2 regions of the Bilifractor sp. HCP3S3_D3 genome follow, and region 1 is predicted to be linked to the other one. Evidence: predicted binding sites of a transcription regulator. Region 1 holds the regulator's gene; the other holds the start of a gene.
The links. The regulator Rex, encoded in region 1, represses fermentation and respiration genes when NADH is low (regulators of the CRP and FNR family bind a similar motif). The targets are predictions, from matches to a motif close to ATTGTTAANTANTTAACAAT.
Positions count from the first base shown of each region.

Region 2: the regulator Rex is predicted to act here: its motif matches at 1,006-1,025, upstream of ACTNDI_RS02485 (butyryl-CoA:acetate CoA-transferase).

Region 1 is NZ_JBQHWP010000008.1:111,393-116,054, forward strand. Features, by position in the region: gene ACTNDI_RS06615 (NADP-dependent isocitrate dehydrogenase) at 1-306, shown strand, start outside; gene ACTNDI_RS06620 (ABC-F family ATP-binding cassette domain-containing protein) at 414-2,450, opposite strand; gene ACTNDI_RS06625 (redox-sensing transcriptional repressor Rex) at 2,637-3,278, shown strand; gene ACTNDI_RS06630 (NAD(P)H-hydrate dehydratase) at 3,482-4,662, shown strand, end outside.
Region 2 is NZ_JBQHWP010000003.1:36,043-40,704, reverse strand. Features, by position in the region: gene ACTNDI_RS02490 (DegV family protein) at 1-624, opposite strand, end outside; gene ACTNDI_RS02485 (butyryl-CoA:acetate CoA-transferase) at 1,084-2,430, shown strand; gene ACTNDI_RS02480 (acetyl-CoA C-acetyltransferase) at 2,694-3,884, shown strand; gene ACTNDI_RS02475 (enoyl-CoA hydratase-related protein) at 3,984-4,662, shown strand, end outside.

The DNA of each region.
Region 1 (4,662 bases):
TACGAGGCTGCTCACGGAACCGTTCAGAGACATTATTACAAGCATCTGCGCGGCGAGGAGACTTCGACGAACTCTGTGGCCACTATTTTCGCATGGAGCGGCGCTCTTCGCAAACGGGGAGAGCTGGACAAGCTCCCGGAGCTTGTCGATTTCGCGAATAAGCTTGAGAAGGCAACCATCACCACCATTGAGTCCGGAAAAATGACCGGAGATCTCGCGAGAATCACAACACTTCCGAATGTGAAGACGCTGAATTCCGAGGATTTCATCCTCGCCATCCGCGACACACTGGACTCCATGCTGTAAATACTTACACGGAAACAGGAACAGCCGCTGTGCAGAGTTCTGAACAGCGGCTGTTCCTGTATTCCACAATCATCTTTTCATTCGGGCCATTATAGAATTCATTCCGGTCATTCCTCGTCGGAAGCTGTCTCCCAGTCTTCATAGAGTTCCTGAAGCCTGTCGTTGTTCGCGTTCTGTTCCTTCGCGAGCTCCTGGCATTTCTGCAGGTCCGTTCCGGTCTCCGGTTTCAGAAATTCTTCGTCGATCTCTTTGTTCCTCGCCTCCAGTTTCTCGATTTCCTCTTCAATTTTACGGATCCGGTTTTCCTTTTTCCGAAGTCTCGCCTGTTCCTCCTTCTGCGCTTTCCAGTCCAGTTTTCCGGAGCCGGAGGAATCCGTGGCTGCCGCAGGAATTCCATCTGCGGCAGTCTGTCCGGCCGGCGCTGATCCGGAGTCTCCTGATTCGGAGCCGGAAGAGGAGAGGGAAGCTGTTCCTGCGCCGCCGGGGCCTTTTCCGCCCGCGCCGTCAGACGCGGGAGAGGAGGCATAGGCACGCGTCAGCTCTTCTTTTTTCTCCATGTAATAATCGTAGTTGCCGATATAGTTGACCAGAGTGTGATTGGTCAGCTCCAGAATGCGGGTCGCCGTCTGATTGATAAAATAACGGTCGTGGCTCACATAAAGCACCGTTCCGGTATACTCATTCAAGGCATCTTCCAGAATCTCCTTGGAGATGATGTCCAGGTGGTTCGTCGGCTCGTCAAGGATCAGAAAATTTGCCTCCGAGAGCATCAGTCTTGCCAGGGATACACGCCCGCGCTCGCCGCCGCTGATGGAAGAGATCTTTTTGTATACATCATCGCCGGTAAACAGAAAGGCAGCGAGAACATTCCGGATCTCTGTTTCGGTCAGCGTAGGATAGTCGTCGGCGATCTGCTGAAAGATTGTTTTCTCCGGGTCAAGCAGCTGCTGCTCCTGATCGTAGTACCCGATATGGACCTTGGAACCGAGGACGATTTTTCCCTCATCCGGCGTCAGAAGACCGTTGATCATTTTCAGTATGGTGGACTTTCCGGTTCCGTTGTCACCGATGATCGCGACCCGCTCTCCACGCTTGATCTCAAAGGACTGATTACGGAAGAGAAGAAGCCCCGGGAATGCCTTGGACAGACCGGCCACGGTGAGCACATCCTTGCCGCTTTCCGTCCTCGGCTTCAGCTCAATGCGCATATCCGCGCTGACTTCCTGCGGCTTCTCCAGAACCTCCATTTTATCGAGCATTTTTTCTCTGGATTCCGCGCGCTTGATTGACTTCTCCCGGTTAAACTGCTTCAGCTTGGTGATGACCGCTTCCTGATGACGGATTTCTGCCTGCTGCTTCGCCCATGCGTTGTACTGTGCCTTGCGCACGATTGATTTCTTCCGGCTGTATTCGTTGTAGTTTCCCTCGAAGCTCATGGATCTTCCGTTTTCGATCTCGATAACCCGCGTGACGATGCGGTTCAGGAAATACCGGTCATGAGAGACAATGAGCACAGTTCCCGGATAATTGATAAGAAAATTCTCCAGCCACTCGATGGAGGAGAGATCCAGGTGGTTGGTCGGCTCATCGAGAAGCAGGATATCCGGCTTTGTCAGCAGGAGCTTTCCCAGAACGACCCGTGTCTTCTGGCCGCCGGAGAGGGAGCGCAGACGGCGGTCAAAATCTTTTTCCTCAAATCCGAGTCCCTTCAGGACGCCTGTGATCTCGCTCTCCGCCGCATATCCGTTCTGGAGCTCAAACTCATGCATCAGCTCTGTATAGCGGTTCATCAGCGAAACGGCCTCTTCGCCCGTGACCGTGTCCATCCGGCGCTCCATTTCCCGCAGACGCTGCTCCATATCGAGGATATCCTGCTTTGCCTTCCGGACCTCCTGATAGATCGTCTCATCGGATTCCATGTCCTGGTACTGTGCCAGATATCCCATGGTCTTGCCGTGTGTGACGGTGACTTCTCCGGTATCCGGGCTGAGAGCTCCGGTAATGATCCGGAGGAGCGTCGATTTGCCCGCTCCGTTCACGCCGATCAGAGCGGCCTTGTCCCTTTCTTCAATATGAAAGGAAATATCCTTCAGGATTTCCTCTGATCCAAATGTCTTGCTGATATTCTGACAGGAGAGAATCATATCTGTCCACCTCACACATTCGTAGCTTTTCCTGTTTGCGTCCCGCCGCTTCTCTGGCGGAGCATTTACCTTCCAATTATACCGAAAAAAAACAACAAAGCAAGGGCACCGGGAAAAAGAGAAATACTTTGACAAAAATTAGACAATTACATATAATGGTAGTAGCTTCAAGGAGGTTTTCTTATTATGAGTCAGAAAGAAATTTCGAAAGCCGTTATCAAGAGGCTGCCCCGTTATTACCGGTATCTCGGTGAACTTCAGGAGGCCGGCGTTGAGCGGATTTCTTCCGGTGAACTCAGTCAGCAGATGAAGGTGACCGCCTCTCAGATCCGGCAGGATCTGAATAATTTCGGCGGTTTCGGGCAGCAGGGCTACGGTTATAATGTGCAGTATCTTCGAGAGGAGATCGCCAAAATTCTCGGACTGGACCGCATACACAATATTATCATTATCGGTGTCGGACATCTGGGACAGGCTCTCGCGAATTATACGAACTTTGAGAAGAACAGTTTCCGTATCATCGGACTTTTCGACAATAATCCCGAATTAAAGGGCAAGGTCATCCGGGGTGTTCCAATCCGTATGACGGACGAGATTCCATCCTTTCTCCGGGAGAATGATGTCGAAATCGCGACGCTGACTCTCCCAAAGGAATACGCCATTGAGGTAAGCAAGATGCTGATCGAAAACGGCATTCACGCCATCTGGAATTTTGCGCACACCGATCTGAACCTTGTGGTACCGAAGAATGTGGCTGTTCAGAATGTTCATCTGTCCGAAAGTCTGATGCGGCTGTCCTACAACCTCAAGACACTCGAAGAGAAGTAGACACCTGCCGATACAAGACGATATAAGAGCCCCTCGCGTAGATGGGGGCTCTTTTTGGAACGGAAAAGAAAATTGTTATCGGATCTCATCAATTGGAGCAGAGAAGAGAACGTTTATCGGATCTCATGAATTGGAGCAGTGAAGAGAACGTTTATCGGATCTCATGAATTGCGCTGTTCTTCAGCAGAAAGGGAGGATACAGAATGAAACTGATCTTGAGTGCAAGGCAGCATCAGGACGCGGATCGAAGCGCTGTCGCGGCTGGAATGCCTTCCATGGTCCTCATGGAGCGGGCGGCACTTGCCTGTGCATCAGAAATTGAAAAACGGCAGTATGACATGGATCGGATCCTCGTCGTCTGCGGAACGGGAAACAATGGCGGAGACGGAGTCGCTGTGGCCCGCGTTCTCTGCGAGGAAGGATACAGCTGCACGGTTTTTCTTGCCGGACCGGAGGAAAAATTCAGTGACCAGCTGAAACAGCAGCTTCATATCATCGAGGGTTTTCCGATCCCGGTCATCCGCGCCCGCAGCACACCGGGCGCGGAACTGGAGGATTTCCATCCGGAGGATTATTCTCTTATTATAGACGCTCTTTTCGGGATCGGGCTGAAACGGGACATCACCGGAATATATGCCGAACTTATTGACCGAATCAATCATTCCGAGCTTCCTGTCGCCGCTGTCGATATGCCGTCCGGTGTCAACACCGACTCCGGCGTGATCATGGGGACAGCTGTCCGTGCGGATCTCACTGTCACGTTCACAACCGGAAAGGCAGGTCTCTACATCTATCCAGGAGCAGCCTGTGCCGGGAAGGTCAAAGTGAAGCAGATCGGAATTCCGCTTACCAGAGAAATCACGAAGGCCTGCCATCTGTATACCATCGAACACAGTGATCTTGAATATCTCCCGAAGCGTGATGAATCGGGCAACAAGGGAACCTTCCGGAAGATTCTCGTCATCGCCGGATCGCGGAATATCTGCGGGGCGGCATATCTTTCCGCAAAGGCCGCACTTCTGACCGGTGTCGGAATGGTGAAAATCTTCACAGAAGAAAATAACCGCACACCAATCTGCGCACTGTTCCCGGAAGCTCTCATTTCCACATACCGGGATGGCGCAAAAGACTTTCCACAGCTTGCAGCGGATATGAAATGGGCGGATACTGTACTGATCGGTCCAGGACTTGGAACCGGCGATACGGCGCTTTCTCTTATGCGGGAATTCCTTCGTCTGAATCAGGAAAGAAAAATACCTGCAGTTTTTGACGCTGATGCGCTGAATCTCATTGCGGCGCACAGCGACCTCCTTCGGGAAATCCGTTTTCCCTCCGTTTTCACACCACACGTTGGTGAGATGAGCCGTCTGACCGGCATCGCTCC
Region 2 (4,662 bases), on a different contig from region 1:
TTTCCTGGTTGCGATCAGGTGACCGGTGCTGTCAATCTCGATCAGAGGTTTCAGATTGAGGATGTTGGCGGCAATGTATGAGGCATTGGATACTCTTCCGCCAGCCCGCAGATATGCGAGTGTCGCCGGGATGAACTGGCATTCGATATGATCTGAGATGGATCGGAGTTCATCCGCGAAGGCGCTGTAATCGGTGATATGCTCCCCGCGTTCCCGGATCAGACGGTATGCTTCTGAAATGTAAGCGGTGCAGCCTCCGGATACAGACTTTGTATCAATCAGATAGACATCCTGAAAACCCTCGTCATCAATGGCAAGCCGGGCGTGGTCATATGTGCTTGATGCGGCGGCAGAGTAGGCAAAGTGATAAATCACACATCCGGGATGCTCTTCCTGCAGCTTGTGGAAAAAGTCGATGTATTCGCCTTCATTTACCGCGGATGTCGTCGGTATCCTCCCGGTTTCGTCAAAATAGTCAAAAACGCGGTCAATCGGAAAATGACCGTCGTCAAATGACTCGCCGTTCATAATGACATGCATTGGAACAACATGGATCTGATATTTTTGTACAAGTGATTCCGGAAGATCGGATCCGCTTTCTGTTGATATGAGAATCTCTCTCATATATATTCTCCTGTCCAGCGCCATGAATTTGAGTTGTTGCAGACGCTTAAACTCAGTATATCCTTTTTCGAAAGAAATGAACAGTGCAAAGCAGGAATTTTCGCTGTTCTTGCTGTTCCGGTCAGACTGTTGGTGGAAAATTGTTCCGTTTGTGGTGCTTCCTTCGGCAGGGCTGTTCCATGAAGACTGCCCTTGAGGTGTGGCGGATAATGTGAAAAAACTGTCTTTTCTAACTGTGATTGGTAACCAATGCAAAATTATATACAGAACCGGATGTAAACGGAAAATGGAGGAGGCGAAGAAACAGAAAGACAATAGCGGGAAAAGAAAATAGCAGAAAAATAATTTACATCTGTCACAAAAATGGTAAAATACAGATAGGTTGTTAAAAAAATATCATAAAAACGCGATCCCTGAAAATGGAAACGGAAAGGCGTCTGGAAGAGGAGGAATGAGCTGATGAATTACGATGAAAAGTATAAAGAGAAACTGGTAACGGCCGAGAAAGCAGCTTCCGTGATAAAGAGCGGCGACTGGGTTGATTACGGATGGTGTGTCGGTACGAATGTCGCGGTTGATAAAGCTCTGGCAAAGAGAATGCCTGAGCTTCATGACGTGAACATCCGCGGCGGTGTTCTCTGTCATGCTCCGGCTATCTTCGGAATTGAAAATCCGGCGGAGCATTTTATCTGGAACAGCTGGCATATGAACCCGGTGGAGAGACATTCGGTCTCCAAAGGTTTCTGTTTTTATACGCCGCTTCGTTATTCTGAGCTGCCGCGCCTCTACAGAGAAAGCACGATGCCGCTGAATGTGGCAATTTTTCAGGTATCGCCAATGGACAAACACGGCTACTTTAATTTCGGTCCCTGCGCGAGTCAGATGAGCGCTGTTGTGGAGACGGCAGATATCGTAATCGCAGAGGTGAACAAAAACATGCCGGTATGCCTCGGAACCCGGGATAATTACGTGCACATCGACCAGATCGATATGATCGTCGAGGGAGATGATCCTGCGATTGACGAGGTGCCGGCAGGAGGAGAGGCCAGCGATGTGGATAAGGCGGTCGCGGAGCTTGTGGTACCGGAAATTTCGGACGGCGCCTGCCTGCAGCTGGGCATCGGCGGAATGCCGAACGCGATCGGCAAAATGATTGCAGAAAGTGACCTGAAGGATCTTGGTATACACACGGAGATGTATGTGGATTCCTTTGTAGATATGGCAGAGGCAGGCAAAATTAACGGATCAAAGAAGAACATTGACCGGGGGCTTCAGGTATACGCTTTCGGCGCCGGTACCAGAAGAATGTACGATTATCTGGACGGAAATCCGGAATGTATGGCTGCCTCTGTCGGATATGTCAACGACATCGATACCATCGGCGCGATTGACAATTTTATCTCTATTAATAACGCTGTGGACATTGATCTTTACGGACAGGTTAACGCCGAGAGCGCAGGGATCAAGAATATTTCGGGAGCCGGCGGACAGCTTGACTTTGTACTCGGAGCGTATAAATCCAGGGGCGGCAAGAGCTTTATCTGCCTGTCGTCCGCGTACAAGGACAAAAAGACCGGGGAGATCAAGAGCCGGATCCGTCCGACGCTGACCCCGGGAAGCGTGGTTACAGATACCCGCGCGAACACGATGTATATCGTGACCGAATATGGAAAGGTCTGCCTGAAGGGGCTCTCCATGTGGCAGAGAGCGGAACAGCTGATCAATATCGCACATCCGAAGGTACGGGATGAACTGATCCGTGAGGCGGAGAAAATGAACATCTGGAGACGGTCCAATAAGAGATGACATGCGGCGGCGATGTCAAGGAAAAAACTATACAAGATTGCAATCCAAATTTAGTAAGTTTTTTCCGAAATAAAGATTGATAAATATTTGACAAAAAGGCGGAATAGGGGTATTATGATTACATCGTTAAGAAATAAACGAGCATTGTTCCGGCGGTCTGGATCAGAAGACGCGGTACAGCGTTCCGGCTTTTTCCTGACGGTGATTCATGAGGAAATACATATTTCACGTACTAAATATTTATTTTTTAAGGAGGCTTTAATATGGCTGAGAAAATTGTTATTGCTGGCGCCTGCCGTACTGCGATCGGTAAGATGGGTGGAGAACTTAGCACAGTTCCGGTTGCTGATCTCGGAACAATTGTTATCAAAGAGGCTCTGAAGCGCTCCGGAGTACCGGCGGATAAGGTAGACATGGTATACATGGGATGTGTACTTCAGGCAGGACAGGGACAGAACGTTGCCCGTCAGGCTTCCGTAAATGCAGGAATTCCGGTTGAAGTTCCGGCAATGACTCTGAATATTCTCTGCGGTTCCGGACTTGCGGCTGTGAACATGGCAGCAGACATGATCCGTGCTGGAGAGGCAGAAATCGTTGTTGCAGGCGGCATGGAGAGCATGTCCAAGGCTCCGTACCTTCTGCAGAACGGACGTTATGGATATAGAATGGGCGATGGAGCACTGATTGATTCCATGACGCATGACGCTCTTACCGATGCGTTCAACAATTATCATATGGGAATCACAGCTGAGAATGTTGCCGAGAAATACGGCCTGACCAGAGAAGAGCTCGACGAGTTCTCCGCAAAATCTCAGCAGAAGGCCTGCAAGGCAATTGAAGAGGGCAAGTTCAAGGATGAGATCGTTCCGGTAGAGGTGAAGGGACGTAAGGGCAAGGTTACCATCGTTGATACCGATGAGGGACCGCGTCCGGGAACAACAGCAGAAGGACTTGCAAAGCTTCGCCCCGCTTTCAAGAAGGACGGAATTGTAACCGCGGGTAATGCTTCCGGAATCAATGACGGTGCGGCAGCAGTTGTAGTAATGACAGAATCCAAGGCAAAAGAGCTCGGTGTAAAGCCGATGGCTTCCTGGATCGCAGGCGCGCTCGGCGGTGTTGATCCGGCTATCATGGGCGTGGGACCGATCGTAGCTACCAGAAATCTGCTGAAGAAGACCGGAATGACCGTTGCGGACTTCGATCTGTACGAGGCAAATGAGGCATTTGCTACACAGTCTCTCGCAGTTGCCAAGGAACTCGGATTTGATCCGGAGAAGCTGAATGTAAACGGAGGAGCAATCGCTCTTGGACATCCGGTAGGATGCTCCGGAACAAGAATCCTTGTTACTCTGCTCTATGAGATGCAGAAGAGAAAAGCGAACAAAGGTCTTGCAACTCTTTGCATCGGCGGCGGCATGGGCTGCGCTACCGCGGTAGAGAGATACGAGGAGTAAACGGAAACTTATCAGGAGCTGAAACGGAGCTGTTTTTCCCTGCACAGGGAGAGCCGTTTCCGGCTCCTGAATCATATTGGATAAGAAAGGGTTTCTATCATGGCATATGTTACATATGAAACCGAAGGCGCGGTAGCAATTGCCACTATTGACCGCCCGAAGGCTCTGAATGCATTAAACAGCGAAGTTCTTGACGATCTGGAGAAGGTGATTGAGGGCATTGATCTTGATACCATCCGCTGCCTTATCATCACCGGTGCCGGCGATAAATCCTTCGTAGCCGGTGCGGATATCGGAGAGATGAGCACCCTGACAGCTGCCGAGGGAGAGGCTTTCGGCAAGAAGGGAAATGACCTGTTCCGCAAAATTGAGACGCTCCCGATTCCTGTCATTGCCGCGGTTAACGGATTTGCTCTGGGCGGCGGCAACGAGATCGCGATGAGCTGTGATTTCCGTATCTGCTCTGAGAATGCCGTATTCGGACAGCCGGAAGCCGGTCTTGGAATTACGCCGGGCTTTGGAGGCACACAGAGACTTGCTCGTCTGGTAGGACCGGGAATGGCAAAGCAGCTGATCTACACCGCAAGAAACATCAAGGCGGATGAGGCGTTCCGCATTGGTCTTGTCAACCAGGTGGTGCCACAGGAAGAGCTGATGCCAACGGTGAAAAAAATTGCTTCCATTATCGCGGGCAATGCGCCGATCGCGGTAAGAGCATGCAAGAAAGCGGTTAATGAGGGCCTTCAGGAGAATATCGATGATGCACTTGTGATCGAGG